3 regions of the Peribacillus sp. NPDC101481 genome follow, and region 1 is predicted to be linked to each of the others. Evidence: riboswitches for the same ligand, from Rfam matches in the RefSeq annotation. Region 1 holds a riboswitch; each other region holds the start of a gene.
The links. A riboswitch is a leader RNA that binds a small molecule or an ion and turns the genes downstream of it on or off. The one in region 1 is predicted to bind glycine.
Positions count from the first base shown of each region.

Region 1 (5,984 bases):
TATTTCCGGTAGGAGCCAATAGGATAATACGTAAGATAAAGTAATGTAAATTAGAACGTATAGAGCGGGTGCGCCCTTGCCATAAGCCCAGCCGCTGCCGCCAAGAAAGGAGAAGGTCGTATAGATTTCCCCAGCCATCAGCAGAAAGACGAATATCGCACCAAAACCGCGTCCGCCAACCGTCCATTGTTCCAAGTCCATATCTTTTCCTTTTGAAGAGCGTATGCCTAAAAATATCGATAGAAGTAAAAATGCTAAAATGATTAAGAGAGCAATATTCATTCCTGGTCACCTTCCCGATTCCTGGGATCCAGCTTATACATGATGCCCAGTATGGCAGAGGTAAGGACCACCCACATAGCCATCCAGAACATATTGAAAGGCATCCCTAATACATATGGTTCTATTTTATTAACAAAAGGCAGAAATCCTAGTATGCCTATAAAAGGAACTAGAGTAAGAATATATATAATCTTCATAAACAAACCCCTCCGTTTTAATAAAGTGAAACGCCCACCAATGGGGTTTATTCTTCAATGCCACTGATGGATGGGTGAACCAAACCGGGATGAAAAATTCATACATGACGGAAAAGTTCCGATAATATATATTAGCTTACACTATTTTGATATAAAATTTAATGCAGTTGCCTGATATATTTGAGCAACTGTGCGCAGACAGCCGAACAATGATATGTTCATAAAACAGATAAAGCCTTGAATTCATAGTGAGTTCAAGGCTTTATTTCCTTTAGCTATATTTTTTCCGAGAATTATATAGTATTACCAAAAGTATGAACCAGATTGGGGTTAAGAGCAGTGATAGTCGTGTAGCTTCAGCGAATAGCATAACAATAAGGATGAACAGGAATAATCCTAATATGGCGTAATTGACAAAGGGTGTAAAAGGAGCCTTGAAAGTCGATTTCGCTCTTAGGTCAGGCCTTGTTTTCGAATATTTGATATGGGAAATCAAGATAATGCTCCATACCCATATGAAACAGATGGCACTGATGGTCGTCACGACGGTAAATGCCTGTTCAGGTATCAGTTTGCTTAATAAAGCCCCTATTGATACAACGATTGTGGATGTTAATAAGGCATTGCTCGGAACAGCCTGTTTATTTAATTTTTCCAGTTTAGCAGGGGCTTCGCCATTCCTGCTTAACGTATAAAGTATTCGGCTCGTTGAAAATAAACCGCTGTTGCATGCAGAAGCAGCGGATGTCAAAACGACGAAGTTGATGATCCCTGCAGCGACAGGAATGCCGATTAACGCAAAGACCTCTACAAATGGGCTGCTCGTGGCATCCAGTTGTGTCCATGGGTTGACGCAGAGAATGACGAATAGTGCACCAACATAGAAAAGTAAAATCCGGACAGGGATTTTATTGATGGCAGATGGAATGTTCTTTCTCGGGTTTGCCGTTTCTGCTGCGGAAACCCCGACCAATTCGACACCGACAAATGAGAAGACGACCAGCTGTAAAGATAATAGGAATCCAGAAATGCCATTAGGGAACATGCCCCCATGATTCCATAGGTTCGTTAGGGAAACCGTTCCGCTATTGGTATTGAAGCCGATGATCAAAAGGATGATCCCCACGACGATCAAGGCGATGATCGTGATTACTTTAATGATGGCAAACCAGAATTCCAATTCACCAAATAACTTAACGGTCAAAAGGTTCAATCCTAACAGAATGACTAGGCATATTAGAGCCGGAATCCATTGAGGGATATCGAACCAATATTGCATATAGACGCCGACAGCTATGATATCGGCCATTGCGGTCATGATCCAACAGAACCAATATGTCCACCCTGTCACGAAGCCGGCCCATGGACCGACATATTCGGTTGCAAATTCAGTGAATGATGTATACCCTGCATTGGATAAGAGCAATTCCCCTAGTGCCCTCATCACAAAAAACAAGGCAATCCCTATTATCAGATAGGAAAATAAAATGGAAGGTCCTGCTAATTGTATGGCTTTTCCGGAACCTAAAAATAATCCGGTGCCAATGGTTCCTCCTATTGCGATCAGTTGTACATGTCTATTTTTTAAATCTCTTTTTAATTCTTGTTTTGCCAATTCTTACTCCCCCGTCTTTTTATAGTCTTGGTAGTGAATGAATTTACCTGAATGGTCTTGGAGAGAGGGACTGATTTTTTCGTCCAGCTTGCCTTTCCCATTGGTTTTAAAGCTGTTGTTTTTAGTCCAACCACAAAATGGACAATAAAAAAAGAGATTGGATAATACCAATCTCTTAAAGGGTTCAGAATAACAATTTTATCATTCGTTACTCTTCTGTCCTTTTGCCTGAGATTGTGAATCCTTCGGCGCTGCAACTTGTACAGTCTCTCCAGAAGCTGCTCCTGCTATAGTGTCATCCATAGCATTCATCGCTTGCTTGTATGCGGTTGTGAATAAATGTTGTCAGTGATAATCTACCACTGCTGAATCATTCATTATGCTTATAAAATAATATTGGAATTCTATCATCTATTTTTCGGAAGGTCAACAAGTTTTTTTTGAAGTGAAAACGGCAATAGCTGTAGTTTTATAGTGGTCTTAATTTTTATTAAGGTACTTGAAAAATTTGTTTTTTGGATGATCACTATTATGAAATATTGAACATCATTTTTTTGAAATGATATTTTTAGATAAGGGAAATTGCCAAGATATATTTGGTAACTGTTTATTTCAAAAATACAATTGTATTTTTACAGAATATTTACTATTATAAGATAAGAAAACATAATTGAAGTGTTATTGATATTTTTTTCGATAAAGCATTTCTAACCGCAATAATTAATAGAGAGTCGTTCGTGTTAAGGATGGAAAAGCATTACCGATATTGCATCTGGGGGAGTTAAACATGTCGAACAAGGAATTAAAGAGAGGGCTGGAAGCACGTCACATTCAAATGATAGCTTTGGGCGGAACCATCGGTGTCGGGTTATTCATGGGATCGGCGAGCACGATCAAATGGACCGGGCCCTCTGTAATGCTTGCTTATGCCATCGCAGGTATTTTTATATTTTTCATCATGCGTTCCATGGGTGAGATGCTCTATTTAGAACCGACTACAGGTTCTTTTGCAACCTTTGCGAGCAGCTATATACATCCTTTGGCAGGTTATATGACTGCTTGGAGCAATTGGTTTCAATGGGTAATCGTCGGAATGTCCGAAATCATCGCGGTTGGGTTGTATATGCAATATTGGTTCCCGGATTTACCGGCTTGGATACCAGGTGTGGTCGCCATGATCATCTTGGGGGCGGCCAACCTCATTTCAGTTAAATCCTTCGGGGAATTTGAATTCTGGTTTGCACTTATAAAAATCATAACGATCATATTGATGATCGTTGCCGGCCTAGGCCTTATCTTCTTTGGAATAGGGAATGGCGGGGATGCGATTGGATTATCGAATCTATGGGAAAATGGCGGCTTCTTTACGGGAGGCTGGACAGGATTCTTCTTTGCGCTTTCCCTTGTCGTGGCATCCTATCAAGGCGTTGAGCTTATCGGCATCACAGCCGGAGAAGCGAAAGATCCAAGGAAGACCGTAACAAAAGCTATCCAATCAATCATATGGCGTATATTAATTTTCTATATTGGTGCCATATTTGTCATCGTGACAGTCTTCCCTTGGGATCAACTGGATGACTTAGGAAGCCCATTCGTTTCAACCTTTGCTAAAATAGGTATCACAGCAGCAGCAGGAATCATCAACTTTGTCGTAATCACAGCGGCAATGTCTGGATGCAACAGTGGGATTTTCAGTGCAGGGCGTATGCTTTACACACTTGCATTGAATGGCCAAGCTCCAAAAGTCTTTGCTAAAGTATCTAAAAATGGAGTGCCGGCATATTGTACGATCGCTGTACTATTAGGATTGGGCATCGGGGTTATCCTGAATTACCTTGCACCGCCGCAATTATTCCTTTATGTGTACAGTGCGAGTGTATTACCCGGGATGATTCCATGGTTTGTCTTACTTATCAGTGAGCTTAAATTCAGAAAGGTAAATGCCGCTGAAATGGAGAAACATCCGTTCAAGATGCCGTTGGCCCCTTACAGTAACTATGCGACAATTGCCTTCTTACTGATGGTGTTGGTCGGTATGTGGATCAATCCTAGTACCCGGATTTCCTTGGTTGTCGGGATCGTTTTCCTAGCCTTGGTCGTAGCAAGTTATTACATGCTGAAAATGGATAAACGAACACCATTGGATGTTAAATCCGATGATGAAATTTCTGGATAAGAAACTCTATCGGAAAGCCCTTCTCTTAATTCGAGAAGGGCTTTTTTGTCTTTGGTGATTGTTGGAATTCAGGAGTAAAATGGCGAAATTCGAGTAAACCAGCGAAATTCACGAGTAAAACGGCAAAACTTACGAGTAAAGTGGTGGAATTCACGAGTAAAATGGCGAAACTCACGAGTAAATCAGCGAATCTCACGAGTAAAGCTAATTAGTCCCCGTAACAAGGGATGCCAGCAGTGGGACGCTTATGGAATGTGTCTTCCTGACAGACTTTTTCATAGGATGTAACATCATCTTTACCCGAGGGAGGGGGTATATTTTGGAAAGAACAAAGCTTACCGGGCGGGTCGTTACACCTAATGATGCTGAGTATGAGCAGGCCAGGATAAATAATAACTTAAGTTTTTCTAAATTTCCAAAGGTCATTGTGTTTTGTCAGAATTCCAATGATGTATTGAATTCATTGAAGTGGGCCCGGGAAAATCATACACCTTTCCGGGTTAGGAGCGGCAGGCATAGTTATGAAAATTTTTCATTAGTGAATGGCGGTCTAATCATTGATATAAGTGAAATGTACAATATCAAGGTCAACCGTGAAAAAATGATTGCAAAAATCGAAGCCGGAGCTGATTTAGGTCAAGTATATAATACGCTATGGAAGTATGGCACGACGCTTCCGGCTGGAACCGAAAGCGGTGTTGGTCTTGTAGGCCTTACGCTCGGCGGTGGAATAGGCATGTTATCGAGACGCTTTGGACTTACTTGTGACAATTTGCTTGAAATAGAAATGGTAAGGGCGTGCGGAAAGAGGGGCGCCAAACTTATTAAAGCAAATAGGAAAATTAATAGTGATTTATTTTGGGCATGCTGCGGGGGTGGAGGGGGAAACTTTGGCATAGTCACTTCTCTTACCTTTCGGGTACACCCCGTATCAAGGGTATCGATTTTCTCCGTCACATGGGGATGGGAAGATTTTGAAGCGGTGTTTGAAGCCTGGCAGGATTGGGCCCCTCAAGTTGAAGAGTGTTTAACTTCAGAAATCGAATTCAAGTCAAAGGAAGTAAACCAAATTATCGCTCAAGGTGAATTTGTTGGGCCATCATATAGGTTGCAGCAGCTTCTAAAGCCTTTGACGAGAGCGGGTTTTCCAACAAATACCATGATAAAGGAAGTCCCGTACATTGATGCTGTGCAATTCTTTAATGATCCAAGTGGAAATCGACCGGCCCATCGCAAGCGGTCGGGGTCCTTCATTGAAAAACCTTTTCAACGGCAAGCAATCTTGACGATGAAGCATTTTCTGGAAAACGCTCCAAATGAAAATGCAGCCATTTGGCACCAATCCCTAGGAGGGGCAGTTGGCCGTGTGTCCCCAAATGAAACGGCTTTTTATTATCGGGATGCCATCATCGCCCAGGAGTATCTGGCTACATGGACGAATCCAGAAGAAGAGCGGCAAAACATCCAGTGGATCAAAGAACTTAAATGCGCATTGTCACCATATACTACAGGTGACTACGTGAATTGGCCGGATATCCTCATCGAAGATTGGCCAACTGCGTACTATGGAGAAAATTTCAAGCGGCTTCGGGAAGTTAAAACGAGATATGATCCATGCAATACGTTTAAATTCCCTCAAAGTATACCGCCTTTTAAGAAGTGGGTCTGAAAAAGCTTGGATGAACCAAAAACATTCGTTATTAAAAGGCCTATT
Region 1 covers NZ_JBIWNJ010000004.1:97,684-103,667, reverse strand. Annotated here, with positions in the region: gene ACIROD_RS22180 (sodium:solute symporter family protein) at 1-282, opposite strand, end outside; gene ACIROD_RS22175 (DUF3311 domain-containing protein) at 279-479, opposite strand; gene ACIROD_RS22170 (amino acid permease) at 751-2,094, opposite strand; glycine riboswitch at 2,301-2,379, opposite strand; gene ACIROD_RS22165 (amino acid permease) at 2,882-4,270, shown strand; gene ACIROD_RS22160 (FAD-binding oxidoreductase) at 4,590-5,939, shown strand.

Region 2 (5,984 bases), on a different contig from region 1:
TCCGTGGAACGCAATCATCCCAACGGAAAGCCCATTCGTCCAAGTATTTGTGGCTGTAGGTATCGCTGGTGCAGCTGGTATCGTTAATTTTGTCGTCCTAACATCGGCTGCTTCGGCATGTAACAGCGCAATCTTCAGTACAAGCCGGATGGTATATTCACTTGCCAAAGATAAAAATGCACCTGTACCGTTTGCAAAACTTAATGACCGAAAAGTACCTTCCAATGCATTGTTCTTTTCAACTGTTGTCATTTTAATTTCCGTTGTTTTGAACTATTTAATGCCTGAAGGTGTATTTACCTTGATTACAAGTATTTCTACAGTATGTTTCATCTTTATTTGGGGAATTACAGTCATCAGTCATTTGAAATACCGTAAAACAAGGCCAGATCTAGTGAAAAAGAACAAATTTAAATTACCACTTTATCCAATTTCCAATTACTTGATCCTTGCTTTCCTAGCGTTCGTCCTTGTGGTTCTTGCACTTGCGGACGACACTCGTGTTGCCTTATTCGTTACACCTGTATGGTTCATTATGCTGATTGCGATTTATAAGATGGGCAAAACGAAGGTGGATCAGGCGAATCAGAGAGAGATAGCGGGGAATTAAGAGTCAAGAAATCCTTTGATTCTATTTGCGGTGTTTGTCCAGATAGTTGCCGCTCCATATTTTCCAACTCGGTGAGTAAAAAATCTGTCCGTTTTAAAAAAACAAAGATATCTGGTTGATCTTATGATAATTCGAAATAAATATTTTAGAATAGTATTGTTAGCGCTTTCAAAAATACTTGACATAATTATGCTCAACAATTATTCTAAATGTACTAAATTGAATAAGCGGATGACAGTTGTGGGAGAGTGCAAAGCGACAAGCCACCGAAGGAGCAAGTTCCAAAAAGACCCTTGGAACAAATCTCTCAGGTAGATGGAACCACAAATGGACGCACCTCTGGAGAGCGCGTATTAACATATACGCCACCAAAGGGGAAAGGCTCTATTAAAAAATGGAGCTAAACTCTCAGGTAAAAGGACAGAGAAGGGTAGAGAACGCTACGACCCTTTTCTGTCCTTTTTTGCGTGCAAAAAAGGTTGTAAAGCATACTATTTTTAACAGTTTTATAGAAAAGCAGGCTTGTAGCGGGCAAGAAATTTAGTGTCTAGTACCATATTGGAATTAGTAATTAAACGAAAATTCAGAATTAATAAAAATGTCTAGGAGGAAATTTAAATGAGTTTACATCAAAATGATTTAACTATTTTTGAAGCGATTGAAAAAGAAGGACAACGTCAACATCAAACACTGGAGTTGATTGCATCAGAGAACTTTGTTAGCCCAGATGTATTAGAGGCAATGGGAAGCGTGATGACAAATAAATATGCAGAAGGTTATCCAGGAAAGCGCTATTATGGTGGGTGTGAATTTGTAGATGTGGCAGAACAAACGGCTATTGAGCGGCTAACAAAACTTTTCGGTGCCAAATATGCAAATGTTCAGCCTCACTCAGGTGCACAAGCCAATTTCGCAGTTTTTTTCGCACTGCTTCAGCCTGGTGATAAGGTGATGGGAATGGACCTTTCACATGGTGGCCACTTAACTCATGGAAGCCCAGTCAGCGTTTCAGGAAAATGGTTTGAAGTTGTGTCCTATGGAGTTAGAGAAGATACTCAGTTAATTGATTATGATGAGTTGGAAGCTATCGCAAAGAAAGAAAAACCTAAATTGATTATTGCAGGAACCAGTGCCTATCCAAGAACGATTAATTTTGCACGATTTAGAGAAATTGCCGATCAAGTTGGTGCAAAACTTATGGTGGATATGGCTCATATAGCCGGTCTGGTAGCTACTGGTCTTCACCCATCCCCAATCCCATATGCGGATGTTGTGACAAGTACAACTCATAAAACATTAAGAGGACCTCGGGGGGGCATCATTTTAACAAACGATGAAGTAATTATCAAAGCGATTAATAAATCCGTATTCCCTGGAATTCAAGGCGGTCCACTTATGCATATCATTGCAGCAAAAGCAGTTGCATTCAACGAAGCTTTACAACCAAGCTTTAAAGATTATGCGAAACAAGTCATTGAAAATGCTACAACACTTGGCGAAACATTAAAAAATGAAGGTGCAGCCCTTGTTTCTGGTGGAACAGATAATCATATTGTCCTTTTAGATTTGCGTCCGTGGAATTTAACAGGAAAAGAAGCAGAGAAATTATTGGAAGACGCAGGCATTACCGTTAATAAAAATACGATTCCCTATGATCCTGAAAAGCCATTTGTTACGAGCGGTATCCGAATGGGGACAGCAGCTTTAACAACTCGAGGCATGAAGAAAGAAGAGATGGTGAAAATTGGTGAAGTGATTGCAACCGTTCTAAAGAGTAAAGGGAATAAAGACGTTCTTCAGGAAGCAAGAGAAACGACCAAAGGGATTTGTGATGGTTATCCGTTATTTCAACAGCCAATTACTGTGTAAAGAAAGGGACAGCTTAATGGAATTATGCCTTTGCAGAAAACCTGAGCAACGGCCATGGCAGCGAGATATGTCTCCTGGCAATAAAGAAACCGGAAACAGTTGAACTATTTTGCAGAAAATCATAATTGGGGGTAAACCATGGGTATTGAAACAGCATTAAAGCAAACACCGCTTTTTGAAGTATATGAAAAATACGGAGCAAAAGTCATAAATTTTGGTGGCTGGGCTCTGCCGGTTCAATTTACCAGCATTTTAGAAGAGCATGAAGCTGTTCGAACTCAAGCAGGACTTTTTGATGTTTCCCATATGGGAGAAGTACTTGTGGAAGGGAAAGATGCCGAGAGTTATATTAACTACCTTGTTACAAACGATGTAACAAAGCTTGGCATCAATCAAGCACAGTATACCGCAATGTGTTATCCAGACGGTGGAACGGTCGATGATTTATTAGTTTATAAATTAGATAATGAAAAATATCTACTTGTCATTAATGCTGCAAACATTGAGAAAGATTACGAATGGATGAAGCAGCAAGTAAAAGGAGAGATGGCGCTCCAGAATATTTCAGAAGACATTGCTCAACTTGCCATCCAAGGACCAAAGGCAGAAAGCATTTTGCAAAAGCTAACGGAAATAGATTTATCAGAAATTGGTTCTTTTAAATTCGCCCAGCATGTCAACATCTCTGGGATTACCGACGTACTTGTATCCCGTACAGGTTACACAGGAGAAAATGGATTTGAAATTTATTTATCTGCAGACAAAGCGGCAGTACTTTGGGAAAAGATCTTAGAAGCAGGAGCCACGAGTGGATTAAAACCATGCGGACTAGGTGCACGGGATACGCTTCGTCTTGAAGCACGTCTTGCACTCTATGGCCAAGAACTAAGTAAAGACATCAGCCCGCTTGAAGCAGGAATCGGCTTTGTCGTAAAGACGAATAAAGAAAGTGACTTTATCGGAAAATCTGCTCTTAAAGAACAAAAAGAAGCTGGATTAAAACGAAAATTAGTAGGAATTGAAGTAACAGGCCGTGGGATTCCGCGTCATGGTTACAAGGTAATTTCTAAAGATGGAGCGGAAATAGGTATTGTTACATCAGGAACACAATCACCATCTTTGAAGAAAAGCTTAGGTCTTGCCTTGGTATCATCCGGTCAAGCTGAAGTGGGTACGCCGATAAAAGTGGAAATCCGAAATAAACAGATTGAAGCCGTTATTGTTAATACACCATTCTATAAAAGATAAGCGGAAATATTTTAATAGATTTTTCGAGTAGTTTTCTTAAGTCAATTACCGTTACCTGGCATGCAGCCTGAAATCGATTACCTAAGAGTTAAATTGCCTAAAATATATTCTGAATTATGGCAATAGTTAAAAAACAAAAAGAAAAGAGGAAAATACAATGACGAAAGTAATATCAAGTTTTCGATATAGCAAAGAACATGAATGGGTCCAACAATTAAAAGGAAATCGTGTACGTATTGGAATCTCTGATTATGCACAAAAGGCATTAGGTGATATCGTCTTTGTTGAAAATCCAGAGATTGATGATGAAGTAACAGTCAATGAATCGATGGGAACGATCGAGTCAGTTAAAGCAGTTTCCGAACTTTACTCACCTGTTTCAGGTACGGTGGTTACTGTAAACGAAGAGTTAGAAGGTGCCCCAGAGACAATTAACGAGCATCCATTTGAAGCAGGGTGGTTAGTCGAAGTAGAAATGTCCAATCCAGAAGAGCTAGACTCACTTCTAAACGATGATGAGTATCAAGCATTTACTAATGAAGGAGAGGAATAATATGACAGCCACTTATAGATACCTTCCTGATACGAAACAAGATAAAGACGAAATGCTCTCATTTTTAGATATTTCTTCTATAGATGAGTTATTTGAAGATATTCCAGCTGAAATTAGGCTGCAGGGTGAGCTAAACATCCCAAAGGCGGTTCCTGAACCGCTTCTTTTGAAAAGAATGAACCAGCTTGCTACAAAAAACAAAAATGCGAATCATTACCCGACTTTCCTAGGTGCAGGTACATATGATCACTACATTCCAAGTGTGGTAAACCATATGATTTCACGCTCCGAATTTTACACGGCCTATACACCTTACCAACCGGAAATCAGTCAAGGTGAATTACAAGCAATTTTTGAATTTCAAACGATGGTCTGTGAGTTGACAGGAATGGATGTGGCTAACTCTTCGATGTACGATGGTTTTACATCACTTGCAGAAGCTGCATCACTTGCTGTTACATCTACAAGACGTTCAAAAGTCCTTGTATCCAAAGCGGTACATCCTGAATCCCGTGCAATTTTACATACAGTAGCAGCAGGTCCGGGATACACAGCTGAGGAAGTGAATCTTGCCGGTGAAATTACGGATTTAGGGAAGCTTCAAGAACAAATTGACAAAGACACTGCTGCCGTAATTGTTCAATATCCAAATTTCTTCGGTTCCATTGAGGATATAGATGCAATTAAGAAAATTGCAGTAGAAAAAGGTGCCCTTTTAATCGTAAGCGCCAATCCTCTTGCACTAGCACTCTTGCAGGCTCCGGGGAAAATTGGGGCAGATATTGTGATAGGTGATATGCAGCCATTAGGAATCCCGATGTCCTTTGGAGGGCCACACTGCGGCTATTTTGCGGTAAATAAAAAACTCATGCGCAAAATCCCAGGACGTATTGTAGGCCAAACAGCAGATGAAAAAGGAAAGCGTGGATTTGTGTTAACACTTCAAGCACGTGAACAGCATATTCGCCGTGATAAAGCCTCATCCAATATTTGTTCCAACCAGGCATTAAATGCTCTTGCCTCTTCTATTTGTATGACATCACTTGGAAAGCAAGGGATTCGTCAAATGGCTCAGCTAAACATTGAGAAAGCTGATTACATGGCAAAAACCCTAGAGCAGAAAGGCTTTACTATATACAATGAAGCACCATTCTTCAATGAGTTTGTTGTCGGGCTTCCTCGTCCGGTAAAGGAAGTCAATGCAAAACTTCTTAAGGCGGGTATTATCGGTGGATTTGATTTAGAAAGTGATTACGGTTTTGAAAATAAAATGCTGCTAGCTGTGACTGAGCAGCGAACAAAAGAAGAAATTGACCAATTTGTTGATGCTTTGGAGGCGATTGTAAATGGTTGAATATAATGAGTTGATTTTTGAAATAAGTCGTCCAGGACGAGTGGGCTCAAGTCTTCCAGATAGTGATGTTGATTATGTTGATATAAATGAAAAATTTCCAAAGCATTTAATTCGTGACGAACCTGCTGAGCTGCCAGAAGTATCAGAGTTGCAGCTTGTCCGCCATTACACAGCGCTCTCTAATAAAAACCATGGAATCGATAATGGATTCTATCCTCTGGGTTCATGCACGATGAAGTACAATCCGAAAATAAATGAAGATGTGGCACGTTTGGAAGGATTTAGCCGCATTCATCCTTATCAGCCCGTTGAAACAGTACAGGGAGCATTAGAGGTTTTATATGAATTAC
Region 2 covers NZ_JBIWNJ010000002.1:1,805,619-1,811,602, forward strand. Annotated here, with positions in the region: gene ACIROD_RS18670 (amino acid permease) at 1-610, shown strand, start outside; glycine riboswitch at 940-1,044, shown strand; gene glyA (serine hydroxymethyltransferase) at 1,229-2,479, shown strand; gene gcvT (glycine cleavage system aminomethyltransferase GcvT) at 2,618-3,727, shown strand; gene gcvH (glycine cleavage system protein GcvH) at 3,885-4,280, shown strand; gene gcvPA (aminomethyl-transferring glycine dehydrogenase subunit GcvPA) at 4,282-5,634, shown strand; gene gcvPB (aminomethyl-transferring glycine dehydrogenase subunit GcvPB) at 5,627-5,984, shown strand, end outside.
Region 2: it holds a riboswitch for glycine, as region 1 does, so the genes downstream of both, glyA (serine hydroxymethyltransferase) here and ACIROD_RS22170 (amino acid permease) in region 1, are expected to answer to the same signal.

Region 3 (5,984 bases), on a different contig from region 1:
AATTATAATCCGAATAGGAATATTATTGATCGCTTTGGGGATAACTTTTTCTGGATTTTCTGTTTCACCTGCTGTAAGTCCTACAAGTTCAATGCCCACAAACGCAAACACTACCATCTGGAATGAGAGGACAAAACCATTTATTCCATTTGGGAACATCCCTTCGTGTCTCCATAGATTCGTGAAACTTGCTGCGCCTGAATCAGTGGAAAAGCCTTTAATAATCATGAAAATACCGATAACAATTAGTGCTAGGATAGCGATGACCTTAATTAATGCGAACCAGAATTCCATTTCGCCAAAAAGTTTTACGGTTGCAAGATTCATAAATAGCAGAATGACTAGTGCAATTAATCCTGGCATCCATTGCGGTACGGAAGGAAACCAATACTGAGTATAAAGACCAACTGCCGTTAAGTCGGCCATTGCGATTGAAATCCAGCAAAACCAGTAGGTCCAGCCGGTTACAAATGCAGCCATATTACCTAAATAGTCTCTTACAAAGTCAACAAAGGAATGATAGTTCAAATTAGATAAGAGCAGTTCTCCAAGTGCGCGCATGATTAAGAAGCAAATGATGCCTGTAATCATGTAAGCAAATAGAATTGATGGCCCGGCTAAATGAATAGATTTTCCTGCCCCAAGAAATAATCCCGTTCCGATTGCCCCTCCAATAGCTATGAGTTGTACGTGCCTGTTTTTTAGCCCTCTATCCAACTTTTGTTCCTGCATACGATTTCCCACCTTCTACTTTTTTAGGCTACTTGGAATTTTCCCCTTTTAAAGGGTCAGCCTTTCAATGAGTGTGAATTAATAGCGTACTGGAGACTGCCTCACCGATGTAAGCGTTTTCTTTGATGGGTACTGGATATAGATTTTTAAACTAAAGCTACCAACCATTTTTGAAAATATAGCATTAATTGTACAAATCAAAGGATAGATCATTTATCTACAGATCTCAATTAACACTCCTCTCTTTTTATCTTCCCAAGTACAAAAAAGGGCAGAGGAAAGATAGGTATTTTCCTACCTTCCTCTGTCCTTTTACCTGAGAGTTTAACTCCTTCGGTGGCCTATGGCTCTCTTCAGAGACGCGTCCAATTGTAGTCCTTTTACCTGAGAGATTAGTTCCTGCTTTTATAGGATTTGCTCCTTCGGTGCTAAACATTGTTTAGACTCTCCCACAATCATCATCCGCTGATATAAAGTTGTTTTAATAGTTGTATATTATCGGTTTTTAATGGATGTTTCAATGATTATCTGAAAAAACTATATTTTCTGAAATCTAAAAATGGACAAATTTGAACTTTATGATCAGGATATTTTAGAGGTTATTAGCTATGAAAAATCAAGCTTATTAGCAGCTTTTCTATGTTGTTAGAATCCCAAACACGCTTATGTATATGCAAAAATATCGGCATTTTTCGATTGACAATACGGCAAAATTCAAAGCCGGGAGAGGAAATAATATCTATAGTTTTAACATAATTGATGTATGGAAAAAGAGAAAATTCGAGACTCGTGAAATTCCTTGCAGCAGTAAAGATTGTCTAGGAGCTTCCTCCCTAAGTTCAACAGTATTTTCAGAAGCCTGCTCTTCTTTAGCAACTTCCTCTTTGTCCCCACCACCAACTGTATTAGCTATGATGACAAATGCTAGAACCCATCCCCACCACTTCTTTGGCTTCTTTAGCTTGAGTTTCTTTTCCTTAACCATTTTAACCTTATACCCCCTTTACAGTTTTTCTGACGGACTGATGTAAACAAAAATAGAATAACATAATCTGGGTCAATAGGGTTTATATATATCATCACGTATCCATTTTCACAATGCTTGACGTGTTAACGAAACCATTCCCGATTCATTTTACCAGCTTCTTTTAAAACATATTCATAAAGTATGATCAAATCTATATATACTTATTATTTTTGTATATTTCTTTTATAGATAGTAAGATATTTCACTAACAAATATTCACATCAAAAAAGGGAGGTGAATACTCAACTTAGCAAGTAAATATACCATTCGAAAGAAGTTTTGCTTTAAAATAGAAAAAGTCATTGGAGCTCATAGCAACAATGACTTTATTATATAATCACTTTTCTAATATAAAAAATGAATTCCATTAATCGTTAAATAGGAATAAAGAATGTCTTAAACAATTTTTTTTAGTAAATCATATAATTTAAATATACTCGTTCTAATTCCTTTGGTTTAACAGATGTATTATAAGGCATATAAAGAGAAAGTCCCAAGTACTTAAATAGATGCGCTGTATACCTGTAAACAATGCTTCAGAAAACCATAAAGCTTTTGAAAAATAATTTTCTTCATTCGCGGTCATTTATTGATATTCAATTCTGGTAAAAAAAAATGTACATTCAAGACACATCTGATTTAAAGTAAGGTGAACTTGTAGCAATAACTTCATTTGTTTCAACATTGCTGTATCCGTTTCTACGATTGATCATGTTTGGTTAGTACGGTTTCCAATATAGCTTAAAATTTCTGGTGAATTGATCAATGTTTCTGTTTCTTCTATATAATACTTTTTAACGAATCAATATATTCTAAGCATGGTGTAGCTCCATACATTTCTTTAAAAAGACTCGTTAAGGACTTTTTATTCGCAAAGTAATAGAAAGATGCGAAAGAAAATTAAAGAAACATTTACTTTTTGCCCCTTCGGGCGTTTTATGTGCCCATATAATCGCACAGTTTGTGTCAACTCTACAATAGGTCTTATAGAACTAACCAATGGTTTGTCACCATTTTCAATAAACATATTAAATATTCCGCTATACTAAATCTTTTAAACTAGGCTGAATTTTAGAAGGCAGTTTTGCTTTTTAACTGTGCATAATCCATGTAAGAGTATAGTGGCATGGCAAGGAAAGCTACTTTAAAGGCGGTTAGTAAACTATCAAGCTTATCTTAATTTTTTTAAGGCACCGCTCCATGCAATCGTTTGATCTAACATTGCATTTACATTCCCAAGGTGTAAATCAGCTGGTTTAAACGTCTTGAAGTTTTCAAAGTCTGTAAATAGCGATAATGTTGGATTTACCCGAACGTCCGCAACTAGTAATTCCCCTAAGATGCCACGCAAATGTTCAGCTGCACGGGCTCCGCCAGTTGAACCATAGCTCACGATGCCCGCAGCTTTGTTGTTCCATTCATCACGTGCGGAATCAAGTGCGTTTTTTAGGGCCCCTGTAATACTGTGATTGTATTCTTGTACGATAAACACAAAACCATCCAAGCCAGAAAGTTTTTCTGACCAAGCTAATAATCCTGGTTCTTTACCAGTGCCTTCTCCAACAAATGGCAAGTTAAAATCTACGATATCGACGATTTCATAATTTGCGTCTTTTCGTTCATCAGCTATTTCTTTTACCCAACTTCCTACTTGTGGACTTACGCGTCCTATACGTGTGCTTCCTAAGATAATTCCGATATTTAATTTTTCCAATGTTTTCTCCTCCTCGTTAATGACTGGCAAATAAATTGGTTAAGAATAAAAACCTCATAATTTGTTTGATTACATATTTTTTATCTCTTCCACTAACGTGTAGTACCCACCTTCTGTATCTTCAATGAGATGGTTTATTTTGTTAAGATGTTCTCTAAATTCACTTTTTTCTAACCAATTTTTATGAAAATCAATACTCTCAAAGGTAGTTACCATAATTGCCTTATTATTTTCTACAGAACGATGCCAACGACTGCTGATCCAACCAGGAACACCTTGTGATCCTTCTTAAAATTGAGTAGTTCTTCAGCTTGGATAGCAACCAATTCATCTAGTTTGCCTGGTTTAGCTGTAAATACATTAATCCATACTATTGTATTACTTGATTTCATATTCATAATCTCCTGTCATTTAACATATTTTTTTCAATTCATTAATAATTGGCATCTTCTTTTATCATTAAAGGGTGTCAGTGCTGACTGTCATTATTTTTAATAAAAAACTAGGGAGTTAAAGCCCTAGTAAATATTTGCACACTCTCAGTTATAAATGCCTCCAGGGATACGGTTGGATAGTTTTCATCGGCATCCAGGTTGTTCATAAAGGCTCCAAAATTCATCATCATGAACGACAGTGCCTGAAGCTCTGGTTCAGTGTGAATAAGCTTTCCTTTCTCATACATCGTGTTAAAATAGTTTGTCAAAATTTTCAGTAACTGTCGAGGATGCTTTTGTGTTTTTTCTCGAAACCCAGGTAAATTGCCTTCCTCCTTGATACTTATCATAATCATTTTACGGTTACGATTCATGATTTCATGATATGTTCGACTGATCAGTTGTAAGTCTGAATGTAAGTCCCACACGATTTGCTCTTCATTAAAAAGTATTGTCATCTCTTCGGCATAATGATATCGATCAAATGCTTTTTCTAGAAGATTTAGCTTGCTTCCAAACCGACGAAACAGTGTTTTTTCACTCAAACCTGCGGCACCAGCAATTTCCTGAGTAGTAACAGCATTGTATCCCTTCTCTGCGATTAGATCGATTGCCGCCAACAGCAGCTTATCATCGGTACTTAGCTTATTACTGCTGCTCATGCTCTCACTTCCCCTGAATAGACTGTCAGTACTTACTGACTATATATTTTATTCTATTCAGCTGTTTTAAAATTGTCAAGGAAATATTTCCAGCAATACATATTCTTTTTAAGACGGTAGGCCAATCCAAATGATAGAAACTTATTGGAGAATTAACACCATACCCATTCAGGAAAACTAATAATAGACGGAGCATTTTGCTCCGCCTGATTGCTAGAATATTTTTTTCTCATTCAACTCGAGAGCTAATTCTTTAAAGAACTGTAGCGATTCTGGATTTCCCATGGAGTCTGCATTCACTACTTTATCAAACTCGAAACCTAATAACACTTTACGTATCGGGACTTCCATTTTCTTTCCGTTCAAGGTTTTCGGAATTTGTTCAACGACATGGATTTGGTCAGGGATAAAGCGAGGGGACACATGCCCTCTGATTTGTTCCTTGATTTTTGCCGTCAATGCTGTATCCAGGCCATTACCGGGTTTAAGGACAACGAACAGCAGCAGTGAGGAACCGAGGCCAAGCACTTCCCTATCAATGACAAGGCTTTCCATCACCTCGTCGATCGCTTCGACGACCCGGTAGATATCACTAGTTCCCATCCGTACACCAGAACGGTTGATGGTCGAGTCGGAACGACCATAAATGATACAGCTGCCCTTGTCGTCAATCTTTATCCAATCACCATGTTTCCATATGCCAGGATACGTATCGAAATAACTCTCGTAGTATCTTGTCCCGTCATGATCATTCCAGAAGTATAGCGGCATGGATGGCATCGGTTTGGTAATTACCAATTCACCGACTTCATTAATCAATGTTTGACCATGCTCATCAAAAGCTTCCGCACAAACACCCAATGCTCTTCCTTGTATCTCTCCGATTCTTACGGGCAATGTTGGAACGCCACCTACAAATCCGGCACAAACATCGGTTCCGCCACTGGATGAACTGAGCCAGATATCCTTCTTGACATTCTCATACACCCATTTATAACCGTCGCCAGACAATGGAGCCCCAGTTGAAAAAAGAGCCTTCAATTTCGATAAATCATATTTTCCCATTGGCTTGTTTCCTAACTTCATGGAATTCGTAAGGAATGGTGCACTTGTTCCAAAGAAAGTCATGCCTGTATCTTCAGCCAATTCCCAAAGGGCATCCATATTCGGAAAAGAAGGACTGCCGTCATAAAGGACGATGGTCCCTTCATTAAGCAAACCGCCCATAAGGAGATTCCACATCATCCAGCCTGTCGTCGTAAACCAGAATACAGTATCCTCGGAAGTCATGCCTTGATGGATTCTTGTTGATTTTAAATGCTCCAATAATATACCGCCATGCCCTTGTACAATTGGTTTTGGCATTCCGGTTGTGCCAGATGAATAGAGAATCCAAAGCGGATGATCGAACGGAA
Region 3 covers NZ_JBIWNJ010000002.1:1,799,597-1,805,580, reverse strand. Annotated here, with positions in the region: gene ACIROD_RS18670 (amino acid permease) at 1-732, opposite strand, end outside; glycine riboswitch at 1,035-1,091, opposite strand; glycine riboswitch at 1,095-1,194, opposite strand; gene ACIROD_RS18665 (hypothetical protein) at 1,472-1,717, opposite strand; gene ACIROD_RS18660 (NADPH-dependent FMN reductase) at 2,931-3,473, opposite strand; gene ACIROD_RS18655 (hypothetical protein) at 3,707-3,865, opposite strand; gene ACIROD_RS18650 (TetR/AcrR family transcriptional regulator) at 3,976-4,569, opposite strand; gene ACIROD_RS18645 (acetoacetate--CoA ligase) at 4,783-5,984, opposite strand, start outside.
Region 3: it holds a riboswitch for glycine, as region 1 does, so the genes downstream of both, ACIROD_RS18670 (amino acid permease) here and ACIROD_RS22170 (amino acid permease) in region 1, are expected to answer to the same signal.